Arenibacter algicola: one gene and its partners. The protein of the gene in region 3 interacts with the protein of the main gene of each other region in a pairwise test. Links are inferred from orthologs where the notes say so. Each region holds a gene or a part of one and is shown on either strand. Other genes may lie near its edges.

Evidence for each region.
Region 1: the proteins of rlmB (region 3) and tsaE interact in binary tests that used the Escherichia coli proteins (3 or more experiments, as listed by UniProt). The link is inferred for Arenibacter algicola from one-to-one orthologs.
Region 2: the proteins of rlmB (region 3) and U735_RS0106190 interact in binary tests that used the Escherichia coli proteins (3 or more experiments, as listed by UniProt). The link is inferred for Arenibacter algicola from one-to-one orthologs.

The regions. Positions count from the first base shown.
Region 1 is NZ_JPOO01000003.1:544,026-550,620, reverse strand. What follows is about bases 1,093-4,061. They hold tsaE (tRNA (adenosine(37)-N6)-threonylcarbamoyltransferase complex ATPase subunit type 1 TsaE), read left to right. Parts: upstream 1,093-2,356; coding sequence 2,357-2,767; downstream 2,768-4,061. Other genes in these bases: U735_RS0112540 (alanine dehydrogenase), read left to right, coding at 3,846-4,061; U735_RS0112545 (hypothetical protein), read left to right, coding at 3,231-3,788; U735_RS0112550 (hypothetical protein), read left to right, coding at 2,947-3,138; porX (T9SS response regulator signal transducer PorX), read left to right, coding at 1,093-2,272. Outside these bases: U735_RS0112565 (HD domain-containing protein), read right to left, coding at 1-690; more of porX, read left to right, coding at 728-1,092; more of U735_RS0112540, read left to right, coding at 4,062-5,045; U735_RS0112535 (DUF4258 domain-containing protein), read left to right, coding at 5,049-5,429; U735_RS0112530 (proline dehydrogenase family protein), read right to left, coding at 5,426-6,592. UniProt on the Escherichia coli protein: Required for the formation of a threonylcarbamoyl group on adenosine at position 37 (t(6)A37) in tRNAs that read codons beginning with adenine.
Region 2 is NZ_JPOO01000001.1:1,405,155-1,411,617, forward strand. The notes cover bases 1,740-4,576. They hold U735_RS0106190 (bifunctional ADP-dependent NAD(P)H-hydrate dehydratase/NAD(P)H-hydrate epimerase), read left to right. Parts: upstream 1,740-2,304; coding sequence 2,305-3,849; downstream 3,850-4,576. Other genes in these bases: thrA (bifunctional aspartate kinase/homoserine dehydrogenase I), read right to left, coding at 1,740-2,036; U735_RS25505 (hypothetical protein), read right to left, coding at 2,106-2,246; U735_RS0106195 (hypothetical protein), read right to left, coding at 3,895-4,305; U735_RS0106200 (ATP-dependent Clp protease ATP-binding subunit), read right to left, coding at 4,511-4,576. In the rest of the region: more of thrA, read right to left, coding at 1-1,739; more of U735_RS0106200, read right to left, coding at 4,577-6,463. UniProt on the Escherichia coli protein: Bifunctional enzyme that catalyzes the epimerization of the S- and R-forms of NAD(P)HX and the dehydration of the S-form of NAD(P)HX at the expense of ADP, which is converted to AMP.
Region 3 is NZ_JPOO01000003.1:1,684,183-1,690,657, forward strand. What follows is about bases 2,464-5,312. They hold rlmB (23S rRNA (guanosine(2251)-2'-O)-methyltransferase RlmB), read left to right. Parts: upstream 2,464-3,442; coding sequence 3,443-4,183; downstream 4,184-5,312. Other genes in these bases: U735_RS0117800 (hypothetical protein), read left to right, coding at 2,464-2,861; U735_RS0117805 (lipid-binding protein), read left to right, coding at 2,875-3,375; U735_RS0117815 (rhomboid family intramembrane serine protease), read right to left, coding at 4,288-5,031; U735_RS0117820 (endonuclease domain-containing protein), read right to left, coding at 5,262-5,312. In the rest of the region: U735_RS0117795 (SusD/RagB family nutrient-binding outer membrane lipoprotein), read left to right, coding at 630-2,090; more of U735_RS0117800, read left to right, coding at 2,151-2,463; more of U735_RS0117820, read right to left, coding at 5,313-5,669; U735_RS0117825 (endonuclease domain-containing protein), read right to left, coding at 6,026-6,433. UniProt on the Escherichia coli protein: Specifically methylates the ribose of guanosine 2251 in 23S rRNA.

The DNA of each region.
Region 1 (6,595 bases), 1.1 Mb from region 3 along the record:
CAATCCGGTTTTGTGCAAATAAACCTGCCAATACATAAAGCGTCTTGCCATTAGGAATTTTTCAACCGAATATATCCCCTTCTCCTCTATCACCAACTCGCCATTTAGAACATTCAACATGGTAAGTAGCCTTTCGGAATTAATATTGCCTTCCGCAACGCCAGTGTAAAAACTATCCCTTTTTAAATAATCCATCCTGTCCATATCGAGTTGGCTGGAGACCAATTGGTTTAAAAATTTCTTAGGATATTGCCCTTTAAAGATGTCAATGGCCGTGCTTAATTTTCCTTTGTATTTGTGATTGAGGGCTTCCATGAACAATAAGGATATATGTTCATGATTTACCCCCTCCACAATACTGTGCTCCATGGCATGCGAAAAAGGGCCGTGTCCAATATCATGTAATAATATGGCACAAAGGAGTCCTTCCTCCTCTTCTGTTGTAATTTCTACCGACTTAAAACGCAGGACTTGAATGGCCTGTTGCATTAGGTGCATGCTTCCCAAAGCATGGTGGAAACGGGTATGGTGGGCACCTGGATAAACTAGATAGGATAGCCCCATTTGGGAGATTCTCCTTAAGCGCTGAAAATAGGGTTCAGCAATTAGATTAAAGATTAGTGCATTGGGTATTCCGATAAATCCGTAAATTGGATCATTGAAAATTTTGAGCTTATTTGATTTTATCAAAACCAGAATTCTTTACGCAGGCAAATATAAGGACTAAATGAACAAGATAACAATACTTTGGGTAGATGATGAAATAGATTTATTAAAACCGCACATCTTATTTTTAGAGGGCAAGAATTATAAAGTTATTACATGTCTAAGTGGTCGGGAGGCTTTGGATGAATTAAAGGAAACACATGTAGATATTGTTTTTTTGGATGAAAACATGCCCGGCATTTCCGGCTTGGAAACATTGAATGAAATAAAGGTGATCAATAATTCGCTTCCTGTGGTTATGATAACCAAAAGTGAGGAGGAATTGATTATGGAGGAGGCAATTGGTTCCAAAATAGCGGATTATTTAATTAAACCGGTAAATCCCAATCAAATTCTTTTGTCCCTAAAAAAGAACTTGGACCATTCCCGCTTGGTCTCGGAAAAGACCACCGCCAACTATCAGCAGGAATTTCGGAAAATTGCCATGGAATTGGCTATGGTAAACAGTTATGAGGAATGGGCGGAACTATATAAAAAACTTATTTCGTGGGAATTGAGATTGGAGGAAATTGAAGATTCAGGAATGTTCGAAATATTGGAGTCCCAAAAAACGGAGGCGAATCAACAGTTCGGAAAATTTGTCGAAAAAAATTACGAAAGTTGGTTTACCGATAAAGATGGTCCCATTATGTCCCACACCCTCTTTGGGCAATTGGTTAAACCGGAATTGAAGGACAACAAAACATTATTGGTGGTCATAGACAATTTGAGATATGATCAGTGGATGGCTTTTGAAGATACTTTAAATTCTTTCTATAGAAAACGTAAGGAACTGCCCTATTTCAGTATTTTGCCTACGGCTACCCAATATGCAAGGAATGCAGTTTTCTCGGGACTTACGCCATTGGATATGGAGAAAAAATATCCGCAATGGTGGAGAAATGATACAGAGGAAGGGGGCAAGAATCTTTTTGAAGCGGAGTTCCTAGAAGCACAGTTAAAACGATTGGGGCTGGAACTGAAGTGGGAATACCATAAAATTAGCAGCTTAAAACAAGGGAAGCACCTTTCCCAAAATTTTAGATCCCAAAAGGACAATGACCTTACGGTGATAGTTTACAACTTTGTGGACATGCTCTCGCATTCCAAAACGGAAATGGATGTTGTTAAGGAGTTGGCCGCTAATGATAAGGCCTACCGTTCCCTAACGCAGAGTTGGTTTAAGAACTCCCCCTTACTGGAAATTATTCAACAGGCACAAGGGTTGGGATTAAAGTTGATTGTTACTACGGACCACGGCACTATTAATGTTAAGCAGCCTTCCAAGGTAATCGGTGATAAGGAAACGAGTCTTAATCTCCGGTACAAAACAGGTCGGAGCCTAACCTATGAAGAAAAGGATGTATTGGAAGCAAAAGATCCAAAGAAAATATTTTTGCCCAATATAAACGTTAGCAGTTCGTACATATTTGCTAAAAACGATCTGTTCTTTGCCTATCCCAACAATTACAACCACTATGTGAGTTATTATAGGAATACCTATCAGCACGGAGGGGTGTCTATGGAAGAAATGATAATTCCCTTTGTAGTTTTGGAACCAAGGTGATCGTAGTTTCAATGACGCAAATAAAACTTCTATTTTAATAAATGGGGAATAGGATTTATCTTGCGCAAATTTTAATATTTTAAAATGACAATTTCCTATAACATTTCCCAAATATCTGATGTTGCCCAACAATTGATTACCAAGTTTCCTTCAAAAACGCTCTGCTTTTATGGGGAAATGGGGGCCGGTAAGACTACGTTGATCAAAGCCTTGGTGAAAGAATTGAATGGTGCGGGATCTACTAGCAGTCCCACTTTTGGTATCGTAAACGAATATCATAGGGAGAATGGGGAGCTGTTGGGGTATCATTTTGATTTCTACCGTTTAAATGACGAATCGGAGGCTTGGGATCTTGGGTTGGAAGAGTATCTGAGTGCCGATGCATGGATATTTATGGAATGGCCGGAAAAAATTGAAGGTTTACTTCCGCAGACAGCAACTAACATTAAGATTGAAATTCTGGATGAAAAAACTAGGCAACTATCAATTTTATAACTTTAATTGCTTTATGATTTCTATTATAGGAATACGGAATATGTTAAATGAAATTTTTTCAACTGACAATTTTTTTAGACAAAATACATGAATTAATCGATGTTCGGCGGGATGGGTAAAATATTTTTCTATTTTTGTTTTTAAATTAAACCCTTTATCGAACCTAAAATTTAAAAACCATGAAGATTAAAAAAACTTCCCTACTAGGCTTTGCACTTGCGGCATGTATTTCATTATTGAGTTTTTCCTGTACCCCTAACAGCACTGCAGAAGACGATTCATTATACGAACAAAATATCGACATATTAAAAATTAAGGTGCCGGCGAACGGTATAGATATTTTAAAGGTAAAAGTGCCTAAGAACGGTTAAGGCATTCTTTTCATATTTAGATGGGCTTCTGTATACTAGAAGCCCATTTTTTTTGTTATAATTAGAGTAAAACAATTACCCACTTGACCAATATGTTCAAAACGTTCCGCAAAGTCGACCAAAGCAACAAAACAAAGAAGTCGAGAAGTCTTCTAATTGGAAGTATTGTAGCGGTAATCATTGCCTTGACGCCCTTAATATTTTATTCTTACAAGTTCTTCCCTTCCGGAAGTACATTGGACCTTTATTTTTATACTTATGAAAGTAAATATCAGTTAAGTATAATTACCGTTATGTGGCTGTTTATGGCCAAATTTGTGCCCTTGGTGCTCTTGGTATTATGGTTCTTTACCTGTAAACATTGGTGGTATCACGTGTTGTTGATTCCGATAGCCATGTACGTCTTTCAGGTTGTTTCTTTAATTTATGAAGATCGGTTTATAGATGAGGTAGAAATATTTTGGTTGTTGCCAATTATGATAGTGGTAATACCATTTGTTTATTTTATTCGCTTAAAGCTGTTCGATAAACATGTTCTTGGCATCGATTTGGAGGCAATGGACCGGGAATTAAAGGCATACAAGGAAAAAGAACTTAAAGAAAAAGAGCGACTTCAAAAAGACGAAATGGCAAAAGAAAAATTATCGTAATTTTGATTTTGGATAGTTTCGATACATATCGGAATTTATCTGACAGATTTACAGCATATGAGCCAACATTCCTCACCGTTTAGCAAGCAGCAATTACTGCCCCAAGAAGAAACTTTGGAAATCCTAAGACAAAAAGGAGAGCTTTTTATTGGGATTCCAAAGGAAAACCAATACCAGGAAAAGAGAATTTGTCTTACCCCTGACGCCGTAAATGCAATTACGGCCAATGGGCACAGGATTCTAATTGAATCCGGAGCTGGAGATGGTGCCAATTATTCCGATGTGGATTATACCAATGCCGGGGGCGAAATAACTAGGGATACCAAGAAAGTTTTTGCCTGTCCAATAATTCTAAAGGTTGAGCCTGCTACCTTACAGGAGATCCAGTTGATCAACCCACAATCGACCATCATTTCAGCCCTGCAGATCAAGACCCAAAGTAAAAAGTATTTTGAGGAACTGGCCAAAAAAAGGATTACTGCAATTGCATTTGAATATATTAGGGATGATGATGGTAAATATCCGGCGGTACGCTCATTGAGTGAAATAGCGGGGATATCTTCGGTATTGATCGCTTCTGAAATTATGGCTGCCACCAACAAAGGTAATGGCCTTATGTTTGGAAACATTAGTGGTGTCCCACCAGTGGAGGTTGTGATTATAGGAGCGGGCACTGTAGGTGAATTTGCTGCCAGATCGGCCATAGGGCTGGGTGCCAATGTAAAGGTTTTTGACAATTCCATTACTAAATTACGGAGTATCCAGACCAATTTAAGACAGACTGTTTATACCTCTACCATTCAACCTAAAAATTTATTGAAGGCATTAAAGCGTTGCGATGTGGCCATTGGCGCTACCCGGGGCAAAGATCGGTCACCTGTTGTAGTAAGTACTACTATGATGGAGCAAATGAAGAAAGGGGCAGTAATTATCGACGTGAGTATCGATATGGGAGGGTGTTTTGAATCCAGTGAGGTAACAACCCATGACAAACCTATAAAAGTTAAGAATGGCGTTTTGCATTACGGAGTACCCAATATTCCTTCGAGATATCCAAAAACAGCTTCTATTTCCATTAGTAATATTTTTACTCCTTATTTGCTAAAGATTGGGGAAGATGGTGGTTTTGAAAATGCATTGCGATTTGATAAGGGCCTGCGCAATGGTCTATATCTATACCATGGTATCCTGACCAATAAATCTGTTGGAGAGTGGTTCGACCTCTCATACAGCGATATTAATTTTCTTATTTTTTAATTTATGGCATTTTTAAAGCGTTTGGGCTTCTTTATTTTTGGATTATCTATTGGCTTGGTTTTTTTGACGATTTTTCTAAAGAAAAAATCGCAGGAAACCGGTACCGAATTCTGCTATTTCCCAAATTGTAGGACCTTAAAGGATATCAGGTCCAAGCAAATTTCCTATTCGGACGCCATTGTTCAATTAATCCAACAAAAGGATTTGGACAGTACCGATATAAACGGTTTTTTATACAATGGTGATGTAGATTTTGGTATGAGTGAAACCAAGACCAAACCTTGCAAAACTTATTATATTGAGGGTATGGTGAAGGATAAATCGGCGATCTTGAAAGTGAAAAACTGTTCCGAAAAGGCCGTCATAGAAAGTGTTGCTTTTTAGATTTTTCTTCGCTTCCGTTCTTTTTTCAATAAGGTGAGTTCCCGGCTGGTTTGGCCCGCTACCGAGGTATTTTCCTCCGCCCGTCGTATTAAATAGGGCATTACGTCCTTCACCGGTCCAAAAGGCAGGTATTTGGCTACATTATATCCTTCTTTCGCTAGATTGAAGGATATATGGTCACTCATTCCATATAGTTGTCCAAACCAAATTCTAGGGTCGTTGTGTTCAATATTACTGGCCTCCATTTGTTCCATCAACCGGTAGCTACTTATCTCGTTATGGGTTCCCGCGAAAAGGGACATGGTGTCCAAATTTTTCACCATATAGGCTACCACATTATCAAAATTTTCATCGGTTGCTTTTTTGGATTCACAGATCGGGGATGGATAACCTTTTTCCTCGGCCCTGTCATTTTCTTTTTCCATATAGGCCCCACGGACTACTTTCATCCCTATAAAATAATTGTTTTCTAGGGCATCCTTATGAAGTCTTTTTATATAATCAAGGCGGTCCCACCTATAGGTTTGTAGGGTGTTGAAAACAATAGCCTTCTTTTGGTTGTATTTCCGCATCATTGTTTCCGCCAGTTCATCTGCTGCTCCTTGCATCCAGCTTTCCTCCCCGTCTATCAAAATAGAAACTTCCAGATCATGGGCTTTTTTACAGACCTTGTCATACCTATTTACAACGCGTTGCCATTCTTCTTTTTCATCTTTGTTAAGGCTGTGGCCTTCCGTTATCTTTTGATAAAGTTTAAAACGTCCAAAACCGGTTGGTTTGAAGACTATGAAAGGTATAGCTGAATTTTCTTTAACAAAATCTAAGGTTTTCAAGGCTTTTTCGTAGCAGGAGTCCAGCTGATTCTCAACTTCCTGTCCTTCCACGGAATAATCCAAAATAGTGCTTACCCCCTTTTCGAACATTTTGTCGGCCACCACCATACACTCTTCTTCGTTTACCCCGCCACAGAAATGATCAAAAACACTGGCCCGGATAAGTTTTTCCACAGGTAGGTGCGCTTTTATGGCAAAGTTGGTTACGGCAGTGCCAATTTTAACCAGGGGCTCGTTGGCTATAAGTTTGAATAAAAAATATGCCCTTTCTAATTCTGAGTCGGTTTTAAGTGCAAATGCGGTTGCCGTATCCTCAAAAATTTCCTTCATTCC
Region 2 (6,463 bases), on a different replicon or contig from region 3:
ATTACATCCACCCCGCTCAAATCTATTTTGGGGTCGGGCTCTGTATATCCTTCCACTTGAGCTTGTTTTACTACATCGTGGAAAGTGGTACTGTCATTAAAATTGTTGAATACAAAATTTAGACTACCTGAAAGTACAGCTTGAATTTTTAATATTTTGTCGCCCGAAGCTACTAGGTGCTTTAAAGTGTCTATAATGGGTAGGCCTGCACCAACATTTGTTTCAAAAAGAAAGGGAGCGTTGTACTGTCTGGCCAGATCTTTTAACTCCTGATAATTGTCATAGGCAGATGAACAGGCTATTTTATTGCAGGTAACAACGGAAATACTATTCCTTAAATATGAATTGTAAGTTTCCGAAACCTTCTGACTGGCGGTATTGTCTACAAAGATGCTATTTCGGTAATTCAGTTTTTTTACCTTTTGGAAGAATAGGTCTAGATTGGTCTTTTCTCCCTTGTTTAGCAATTCTTCCCAGTTCTTAAGGGCAATGCCGTCTTCATCGAATATCATAGTTCTGGAATTGGACATCCCAATAACCCTGATATTAAGTTTTAGTTTCTCCTTTAAATACTTTTTTTGTGATTGTATTTGGTTCAAGAACTTGGCCCCAACATTACCGACTCCCATGACGAACAGATTCAGCTGTTTTATATTTTCCTCAAAAAATTCCTCATGTAAGGTATTGAGTGCCTTTTTTACATCCTCTTTGAGGATTACGGCAGATATGTTACGTTCAGAAGCTCCTTGGGCTATAGCACGGATATTAACGTTGTTCTTACCTAGGGTGCTGAACATTTTTCCGCTAAGACCTTGATGACTTTTCATGTTGTCTCCGACCAGGGCAATGATGGCCAAATCTTTCTCTGCAACTACCGGTTTTATTTTTCCGAGTGAAATTTCTATGTCAAATGCATCATTGATAACTTGAACCGCATGGTCCGCATCCTGATTGTCTATTCCTATACAGATAGAATGTTCGGACGATGCCTGGGTAATCATAACAACACTGATGCCAGCAGTTGAAAGTACTTCGAAAAAGCGCTTGGAAATCCCTGTAATTCCTACCATTCCTGGACCTTCAAGGGACACTAGGGCAATATTTTCCACATGGCTTATTCCCCGTACAGTTTTTCCTTGTCCATTTTTATTCTTGGTAATCAAAGTGCCAGGAGAATTTGGATCAAAGGTGTTTTTGATAACTATGGAAATTCCTTTGGTCAATACCGGTTGTATCGTAGGCGGATAAAGAACCTTCGCACCAAAATGGGATAGTTCCATTGCTTCCTCATAAGAAATATGAGGAATGGCCATGGCCTGCTTTACTATTTTAGGGTTGGCAGTATACATGCCGCTTACGTCTGTCCATATTTCCAGAACTTCCGCATTTATGGCGTTTGCAACAATGGCAGCAGTATAGTCCGATCCTCCACGGCCCAAGGTAGTGGAATCTCCATTTACGGCAGAAGCAATAAAGCCTCCCATAATAATTACGGATTTATTACAGTTGTTGACGTAGTCGGTAATATTTTTGTTCGTCAGATCAAAGTTAACGGCTGCTTTTCCAAAATTGGAGTTTGTTTTTATAAGCTGTCTGCTATCGGCATGAACGGTATCTATTCCTTCAACAATAAAATATTCGCTTATTATATAGGAAGACAGCAACTCTCCATAACTAACAATTTTGTCCGATAGTTTCGGTGTAATTTCCCCAATTAAATATGCCCCTTCCAAAAGTGTTTCCAAGGTGTTAAGCTCACTCTTTACTTTACTTAGCACCTTACTTTGGGAATGAATAGGGATTAGTTCCTTAATGGTAATAAGGTGTCTGTCCTCTATTTCCTTTAGGATGTTTTTGTAGGTTTGATCCTGTGCGGAAGCTAGAGCTGCCGTCTTTAAAAGAAGATCTGTAATTCCGCCAAGAGCGGAAACTACTACAATGCTTTTGTTGGACCCAAGGTCTGCAATTATATTTTTTACTAAACTTATATTATTGGCGTTGGCCACTGAAGTACCACCGAATTTTAGAACTTTCATGGTTCAAAGGTATTAAATAAGAAAAATTGAATTTTGATAAAATTGTGTAACAGACGTATATGTAGTAGCTTACCCCAATGGGGTAGTGGTGCTGATAACGGTAATGGCAATGCAACCATTTATAAATGGTGTATTAAGAAGATTATTGTCCGTATTGTTAAAAGTCATCATAAGAATAAAGAACCAAATGTAGTATTTTTGATTACCCAATCAAATGTTTTGACGGATTTTTACTAAATCATCAATTTTTACTAAATAATCTTATTGAATGAAGATTTTTAATGCCAAACAGATATACGAAGCTGACAAATTCACAATAGATAAGCAGCAGATTACTAGTGAACAGCTTATGGAGCGGGCCGCAATTCGGATTTTTAATTGGATGCATTCTAGAATGCAGGGTGCCCAGGCCAAAATTCATTTGTTCTGTGGTATAGGCAACAATGGCGGGGATGGGCTGGTACTTGCCAGACATTTGCAGGATCATGATTATAATATCGAGGTATTTGTTGTTAACTATAGCGAACACAGGTCCAAGGATTTTTTAATAAATCTGGATCGTTTAAAAGAGAAAGGTGTCTGGCCCAATTTTTTAAATGAAGAATCGGAATTGCCCGATATTGGAAAAGATGATATTATTGTGGATGCAATTTTTGGGATAGGCTTGAACAGGGTTCCTGATGAATGGGTGATTGGGCTTATGCAGCACCTTAACAACTCAAAAGCCTTTGTTCTGTCAATAGATATGCCTTCCGGACTTTTTATGGAAGCTGGTCTGCCCAATACAGAGGGGGTAATAAAAGCCAATTACGTGCTTACTTTTCAAGTGCCAAAACTTGTTTTTTTTCTTCCTGAAACGGGTAAATATGTGGATCATTGGGAGGTTCTGGATATTGGCTTGGACCAAGAGTTCTTGTTTAAGTTAAAATCACATTATGAGTTGATAGGGAAGAACGAAGTCCGGTCCATGTACATTCCCCGGGAGAAGTATTCGCATAAGGGCAGCTACGGCCATTCCTTAATAGTTGGTGGAAGTTATGGGAAGATCGGGGCCGTTGTTTTGGCTGCAAAAGGAAGTATGTTGGCAGGAAGCGGATTGGTTACGGCCTATGTCCCAAAGTGTGGGTATTTGCCATTGCAGACGGCATTGCCGGAAGCCATGGTACTCACGGATAATGAAGAAGTGGAAATTTCCAAAATAGATTTTGATATGCTGCCCAGCGTGATCGGTATTGGTGTTGGAATGGGAACAACCGCAACTACAGTTAAGGCTTTTTCTGATTTTCTCAAGGGGAATAAACTGCCATTGGTCATAGACGCCGACGGATTGAACATACTTTCCAAAAATCAGGACTTGTTCAAAGTAGTGCCTCCGCAAACCGTATTAACTCCGCACCCAAAGGAGTTGGAGCGTATAATTGGGAAATGGGCGGATGATTTTGACAAGTTGAAAAAAGCAAAGGAGTTCTCTGAAAAATACGATTGCATTTTAGTTATAAAAGGGGCAAATACCATTACTGTTTATAGGGATATGGGCTATGTTAACACCACGGGAAATCCAGGCATGGCCACTGGGGGGAGCGGGGATGTGTTAACAGGGATAATCACGGGCTTGATCGCTCAGGGTTATTCTGCATTAAATGCTGCTATTTTTGGGGTATACATCCATGGGAAAGCCGCAGATATTGCGGTAGAGAAATGTGGCTTTCAGGCCTTGATAGCCAGTGGGATATTGGATAATATTGGCAAGGCGTATTTGGATCTTTTTCAAGTTTCTGAACCTGATGCTGCCACTGGTGAAAGTGAGCAATAGAAGGTATGTTTTTGCCAAATATGACAATACCATACCTTTATTATGCTATTCTGCGTTGGATATTCTTACACGTCTTTTTACCCACATTAGGGCATTGTCCTGATCAATGAAGAATTTCATAGGTTTCTTGTAAAATAGTCTCTCGATATTAAAATTGTGCATGTCTATTTCTTTAATTGAAACTACTGCAAAAGCCTTAATATTCTCTATTTCCCTAATTTGATTGTATACCATTGGATCTATGGCATACGAGTTCTTTCTTAAACTTATGTAACCGAAGTTTTTATTTCTGAAATGAATTTCCATAATACCAATTATTTGAAATACTCTTTCTTTGGTTATGGTGCTTCCTTCATCAAAAATAGAAACCATGTAATCGTCAAATACCTGTACTTTTCCAATGTCCAGTTGATATTCTCGTACGATAATAGTCTTCTTGGGTCGTCCGACTTTCATTCTCCGTATTTTATATAGTGTGTCTGCAGCGAATGTAGAATTAAGTACAACTATTATAAAAATTATTAGATTAAAGACACTTTAATCGTTTATGTGGAGAGGAAATGGGCTTACTGTGTTTTATTTCTTACAAACCTGGGGGAATAAATAAAAAAAGGAGTAGCGTTTTGCTACTCCTTTTTTGTGTTAATTATAGATATCCAATTTAGGTTTTGGACGACTTTTCTGCTTTTTTGATCTTAATGGTGAGCTCTTCCTTGGCCTCGTCAAGATCCATATGAATAGTATCGCCTTCCTCCAATTTGGAATTTACGATTTCTTCCGCCAGAGCATCCTCAATATATTTTTGAATTGCTCTTTTAAGTGGCCTGGCACCGTATTGTTTGTCAAAGCCTTTTTCGGCAATATAATCCTTGGCCTTATCTGTTAGCTGCAAATCATATCCAATATCCTTGATCCTGAGGTATAGTTTCTTCAGCTCAATATCGATTATCCTGTGGATATCTTCACGTTCCAGAGCGTTAAATACAACAACGTCGTCTATTCTGTTTAAGAATTCCGGAGCAAAGGCCTTCTTTAGGGCGTTTTCGATAACACTTTTTTGATGGGTGTCTGCCTGTGCCTTTTTTGCGGAAGTTCCAAAACCAACTCCTTGGCCAAAATCCTTTAACTGTCTTGCTCCAATGTTGGAGGTCATTATGATGATCGTATTTCTGAAATCGATCTTTCTACCAAGACTATCCGTTAAATAACCATCATCCAGCACTTGTAGAAGCATATTGAATACATCTGGATGTGCCTTTTCAATTTCGTCCAACAGAATAACGGAATAGGGCTTACGGCGTACCTTTTCGGTCAACTGTCCGCCTTCTTCGTATCCGACATATCCTGGAGGTGCACCAACAAGTCTTGATATGGCAAATTTCTCCATATATTCACTCATATCCACTCTGATCAAGGCGTCCTCTGAATCGAATAACTCCTTGGCCAGTATTTTGGCAAGTTGTGTTTTACCTACCCCTGTCTGCCCTAAAAAGATGAAGGAACCAATAGGTTTGTTCGGATCTTTTAGACCGGCCCGGTTACGTTGGATTGCTTTGGCAACTTTGGCAACTGCTTCGTCCTGACCAATTACATTGCTCTTGATCAGTTTTGGCAATTCGGCCAGTTTGTTGCTTTCTGTTTGTGCAATCCTGTTTACGGGAATACCGCTCATCATGGAGACCACGTCCGCAACATTGTCTTCAGTAACTGTTTCTTTGTGGAGCTTACTGTCTTCCTCCCATCGTTCTTGGGCAATGGCCAAATCTTTCTCTATTCGTTTTTCATCGTCCCTTAGTTTGGCGGCTTCCTCGTATTTCTGTTTTTTAACGACCGTATTTTTTAGTTCACGAACGTCTTCCAACTGTTTTTCCAGTTCCAAAATTTGTTTTGGAACATCCATATTAACGATATGAACTCGAGAACCTGCCTCGTCCAGGGCATCAATGGCCTTGTCCGGTAAATATCTGTCCGTCATATACCTGTTGGTAAGTTTTACACAGGCAATTATGGCCTCATCGGTGTATATAACGTTATGGTGATCCTCGTATTTGCCTTTGATATTTTTTAAGATCTCAATGGTCTCGGTTACAGTGGTAGGCTCTACGATTACCTTTTGAAACCGTCTTTCCAGAGCGCCATCTTTTTCTATATATTGTCTGTACTCGTCCAAAGTAGTGGCTCCTATACATTGAATTTCACCTCTGGCCAGTGCTGGCTTAAACATATTGGAAGCATCCAAACTGCCTGTGGCGCCACCGGCCCCAACTATAGTGTGGATCTCATCTATGAACAGGATAACATCGTCGTTTTTTTCCAGTTCGTTCATAACCGCCTTCATTCGCTCTTCAAACTGGCCACGGTATTTGGTACCGGCTACCAAAGAAGCCAAATCCAGAGTCACTACCCTTTTATTGTAAAGGATTCTGGAAACTTTCTTGTTGATTATCCTCAGGGCTAGGCCTTCGGCAATGGCACTTTTACCAACACCGGGCTCTCCTATCAGCAGAGGATTGTTCTTTTTTCTTCTGCTAAGAATTTGGGAAACCCTTTCAATTTCCTTTTCACGGCCCACTACGGGATCCAATTTGTTTTCTTCTGCCATTTTGGTCAGGTC
Region 3 (6,475 bases):
AAGGGGAAGTTATTGTTGATGGCAATACTGGTTTTCCTGTATATCCGGATGATGATGTAATTTTAGGTAACAACCAGCCTGATTATTTAGTGAATTTTGGCGCCAATCTTAATTACAAAGGATTTGGATTTAGGGTTCTATTCGACAGGAAAAAAGGAGGGCTATTTGCCTCCCAAACTAAATACAATACCAATTTTAACGGTACTAACGTTAACACTACTGTTTATAATAGAGAGCCGTATATTTTTCCAAATTCGGTAGTAGATAATGGAGATGGTACTTTCTCAGAAAATATCGTTCAAATTACCGAACAAGATTATTTTACTAATTATGATGCTCCGGTTTCTACACAATTAATTGATGCAAGTTTTCTAAAATTAAGAGAGGTAGAATTGAGCTATACCTTTTCGAAGGCATTGCTAAAAGATACTTTCTTTACTAATGCTAGATTATCATTATTTGGTAAAAACCTTAAGTATTGGTTACCTGATAGTAACAAATATGCTGACCCAGAAGTTAATGGTCCTGGTTTAACAGACAATGCCCAAGGTATTGAAACAACCCAAACACCTTCTTCAAGAAGTGTTGGACTTAACTTACAATTGTCATTTTAATAAAAAAATAATACGATGAAGAAAAAAATTAATATATGTCTTATTCTATTATTAACACTGAGCTTTTCATGTTCTGATAGTTTGGAAGAAGTTAATATAGACCCGAACACTTTCCCATCTGCTGGAGACCCACAAGTTTTAAGCGCCGCAATTGCCTATATGGGATATATTGTTGATCATGATTTGAATTACGAAGAATCCATGCTTTGGAGCCAATACTATACATGGGGAATTGGAGTTTCAATTGGAAATGAAGAACGTTATGTATCTGCAGGTGGTGATTTTAATGGCTACTGGCAACGTGCCTATGCCAATTGCCTTACCGATTTAAACTATATTACCAAAAATAGTAGTTCCGCAGCATATAGAGGCATTGCTAATGTATTGAAGGCCTATCTATTTCAAGGTTTGGTGGATCATTTTGGAGATATTCCATTTACTGAAGCCATTTCTGGTGCCATTGAGGACGGCTCAATATTAACACCAAATTCAGATTCTGCTGAGGCAATTATATACCCTGGACTGGTTACTATGTTAGATGAGGCTCTAGGTGATTTAGCACTAGCAGAAGATGGTACAGTTGATGAAGACGACTTTATCTATCAAGGTGATACGGACAAATGGATAAAATTTGCCAATTCATTAAAATTAAGAATTTTAATGAGAACTTCCGAAGTTAGTGCACAGGGTTCTGCCGTACAATCCCTTATTAGCAACGGTACTTTTATAGAGTCCGTTGATGATATGCCTTTCATTCCCTTTTCTGGAAATACTGGTGATCAAAACCCAATGTTTGCTAGAGCAGAATTTGGTGTAGGAATGTTTTACTTTGCTAGTAATGCTTCGTTAAACCTACTTGAATCACTTAACGATCCTAGAGCTGAGGTATTATATACCAAGGCCACTACTGGGACATTTGCAGGAAACTTGCGCGGGATAGATCAGGGAACCATAGATGACGAGCCTTTCACGGCACCAGCGTCTGATTATAGTATGGCTTCTGAATATGCTTATTCCTCAACAAATCCTGCTATCTTAATGAGCCCATGGGAAGTTTGGTTTTTAAGAGCGGAGGCCGATGTACGATATAATACAAGCGATGATGCCGAAACAGCATTCTCCACCGCTATTGAATTGAACTTTGACTACATGGAAGTTGCTGACGCTGCTACATATATAAGCTCATTAAATTTTGCCGGAGCAACTACTTTAGACGACAAACTTGATCTGATTGGTATACAAAAATGGATATCTTTAAATGGAACCCAAGAGGATGAGGGATGGATTGAAACTAGAAGATTTGATAGGCCTGCCAGTAGGATTTTTACGGATGGAATTTTCCAAACTCCTCCATTATCTGTTTTACCAAGTGGAACATTTCCTTCCGCATGGTTATACCCTGAATCTGAAAGAAGTTTAAATCCAAATGCATTGCCACAAAGACAACTTACAGATGCCATATTTTGGGATAATTAAAAAAATAAAAAGATGAAAAAATATAAATTAATATTATGTACGTTTTCAATCCTAGGATTGATGTTAACAAGTTGTGACCCTAGTGTAGATGCACCAGGTTCATCCGACGTTTCAGCAGTTACCTACCTACCTACGATTACCTTGGAAGGGGGTGATGTTACTTTGGATTGTGACGCAAGCTCCTACTCAGATCCAGGAGCCGTAGCTTCCGCCGGAGGAGTAGAAATTGATTTAGAAACCAAAGTAAGCGGGAAATATTTTGGAGCTTCTTCAGTAGTTGATGGTCCTGATGTTTATCAGGTCTCCTATAGCGCCTTTAATACCGACGAGATCCCTGCCACTGAATTTAGGACAGTTTTATACCCTGAATGCAATGGTGATCTTATAACCAGTATAGCTGGGATGTATACAGCTTCTGTTTCACGAAATGGAAGTTCTCCCGCCGGTTACCAAGATAATGGTCCGTTCATTATTAGGGACTTGGGAGATGATAGATATGCTATTTCTGATGCACAAGGTGGTTGGTACGAATATGGAAGAGCCATTGGTGTAGCTTATGCCACACCAGGCATGGTTCTAAAAGCCAATAATATTGCAACAAATGATTTCACTAGTGAAGGGCCGGTTGCTACTAATACATTTGGTGGATCAAATACTTTCACTAGTTTAACGGTAGATCCGGTTACTAAAACCCTTGTACTTACAGTAGAGTGGGATTTTGGCTATACATTTAAAACAGTCTTTACCCAAACTGATATTTATTTTAATTAAAAACTTGAAGAAAATGAAATATAATATAATATTAAACAAACTAAGCTACTTGTTTCTAAGTTTTGCTTTGATAGCTTCATTTGTATCTTGTGATCAAGTTGAATCAGTGCCTGATGAGAACGATATCCTTATTAGTGAAATAACTGGAACATGGGTTGTAGATATGCTATATGACGGTGATCCAGCTGGTACAAATACTATCAGTATTTATAACACCTCGGCTAATGGTACTGAGTTTATGTGGTTGGATGATCAAGAGCACAGTTGGGGTTTAAAAGCAAAAGTGCCTTTAAATCTTGGTGCATTGACATTTGGCGGTACTGATTTAGAGGAACTTTATTACGATGTAACAGTAACCATTACTGACGGTGTAATTGTAAAAGGAGGTGCTACAACACCAAGTGGTGATGTTGTAGACAGCATTTCTTTTAAGGCTGAATTTTCGGATATTCCAGGTGAAATTTGGGAATATTCCGGTTATAAGAGCACGGCTAAAATTAACGATTTGCCTTAACTCTTTAAGTCCAAATAATTACTATAAACCACCCGTAATCGGGTGGTTTTTTATTTACCTTTACCCCATGAAGAATACAGAACAGATTTATGGCATCAGAGCCGTAATTGAAGCCATAAAATCCAATGAACCCATAGACAAGGTTTTTATACAAAAAGGCCTTAAAGGCGACCTGTCCAAAGATATGGAGACGCTGATCCGCAAAAACGGCATTAGCTCTTCCTATGTACCCATTGAAAAATTAAACAGACTTACAAAAAGTAACCATCAGGGCGTAGTGGCCAACATATCGCCTATTACCTTTCTGACCGTTGAAGAATTGGTTGAAAAAACATTGGAGACCAGGACAACTCCCCTTTTCCTACTATTGGACCAACTTTCGGATGTGCGCAACTTTGGAGCCATCATAAGAACGGCCGAATGTACCGGAGTAGACGGAATCATAATTCAGAAAAAAGGAGCTGCCCCGGTTACTGCAGATACTATTAAAACCTCTGCAGGAGCCGCCTTTCGTGTACCTATTGCCAAGATAGACCACATAAAGGATGCCGTATTCTATTTGCAGGCTTCTGGAATAAAGGTTATTGCCGCAACCGAAAAAACGGAAAACACCATATATGAGGTTTCCTTTAAGGAACCTTGCGCTATTATCATGGGATCTGAAGATGTAGGTATCTCCCCATCCATTCTAAAGGCGGCGGACCATATGGCGAAGCTTCCCCTATTGGGTGAAATTGGTTCGCTAAATGTTTCGGTGGCTTGTGGAGTTTTCCTTTATGAAGCAGTAAGGCAGCGACAGGAATTGTAGAAATAACCAACCGTGTCAAAAGCTTTCTAGTTATTCCAGATTTGAAAAAATCTGAACTTTAAAAATGTTCAATTTCTTTCTTGGACGGAAATTCTCTGCTTTGTCTAATGATCTTCTTTCCCTTCTCCCGAATCTTTTTTGAAATGATATTTAATGATAATGTCATCCTCTTCTTGGACAGGAGGCTTGCTCTCAATAAAATTCCCGTGTTCATCAAAATGTTTTAGGAATTCATCGTCTTCCTCATTATAATCCTCCTTTTCCCAGTCATATTTTTTCAATATGGGCAGAGGGACCTTCATGGCAAATGCCAGAAACAGTCCAGTAACAAATCCGCCTAAATGGCCCTCCCAAGAAATACCGTCCTCAACCGGAAAAATATACCACAACAAACTCCCGTAGATAAAAACCACCATCAAGGACAGGGCAACCAAACGGTAATGTTTGGATATTATTCCTTTAAAAAAAATAAAACTCACCAATACATAAATCAAACCACTGGCGCCTATATGATAGGATGGCCTTCCAATTAGCCAGGTTATAATCCCCGACAACAGAATTCCCCAAAGCAATACTTTAATGGCTATATTCCTGTAGAAATAAGCGAGGGATGCCGTGAGAATGGCAATTGGAATGGTATTGTTATAGAGATGATCTACGGACGAATGTATGAACGGACTAAGGAAGATGCCTCTAAGTCCTTTTAAGGTCCTTGGATAAACTCCATAATCGTTAAAATTCACCTGAAACCTAATTTCAAACCAATATACGGTCCAGATAGAGAGCACCGCCAACATTGGAAATACGATTACTGAATTGGAAAATTTGAAATAATTACTCTCTGTCATATCCGAAATATAAAACTTAATTCAATAGACCTACTAATCCTCCTTAAAAACATAAAGTTACTTTTAGCTCCCCTCTCAAGAGGGGAACTTATTTGAGGCAGTATTTCAACCTTTATAAAATCAATGGACATTGGCATTTAACTAGAACATTGTAAAAACAAAAAATAACCAGTACCAAGACCTTACAACATCAACCCCATTTATCCATCACAAAATACATAAAGCCACATTCAGCTCCCCTCTTGAGAGGGGTCGGGGGTGTGTTCCTCGAAATTGGCAATATACCATTCTATAGTCCTTATCACATTGTCGGTATCTTTTAATACTTGTCCGTCGGAAAATCTAAATATATGGAGACCTAACATATTCATAACCCCTTCTTTCTTTACATCTTTATTGAAGACTTCTATAATTTGATGGGAATAGCCATCCACCTCAATGCCCAGCATCAATTCATGACAAAAAAAGTCTATTATATAATTATCTACTGGTTTTTGGCGATGAAAATCATACCCATACATCTGTTTCCCCTTAAGTTTTTGCCAAAGGATAATTTCGGCCTTGGTGGAATTGTTCCTAAGCTGCCTTGCCAACTCTTTAAGGTTTGGAGTATAAGATATAATCTTTCTCTTGTGCATTTGTCTTTGTTTTTTTACACACCCCTAGCCCCTCTCAAGAGGGGAACTTATTTGATGCAATATTTCAACCTTTTTAAAATCAATGGACAATGGCATTTAACTAGAACTTTGTAAAAACACCAAATAACCAATACCAAGACCTTACAAAATCAGCCCCATTTATCCATCACAAAATACATAAAGCCACATTCAGCTCCCCTCTCAAAAGGGAAACTTATTTGATGCCACTTTTCAACTTAATTAAAATCAATGGACATTGGCACTTAGTTAGAAGGTTGTGAAAACAAAAAATAACCAGTACCAAGACCTTACAACATCAACCCCATTTATCCATCACAAAATACATAAAGCCACATTCAGCTCCCCTCTTGAGAGGGGTCGGGGGTGTGTTCCTCGAAATTGGCAATATACCATTCTATAGTCCTTATCACATTGTCGGTATCTTTTAATACTTGTCCGTCGGAAAATCTAAATATATGGAGACCTAACATATTCATAACCCCTTCTTTCTTTACATCTTTATTGAAGACTTCTATAATTTGATGGGAATAGCCATCCACCTCAATGCCCAGCATCAATTCATGACAAAAAAAGTCTATTATATAATTATCTACTGGTTTTTGGCGATGAAAATCATACCCATACATCTGTTTCCCCTTAAGTTTTTGCCAAAGGATAATTTCGGCCTTGGTGGAATTGTTCCTAAGCTGCCTTGCCAACTCTTTAAGGTTTGGATTATAAGGTATAACCTTTCTCTTTTGCATTTGTCTTTGTTTTTTTACACACCCCTAGCCCCTCTCAAGAGG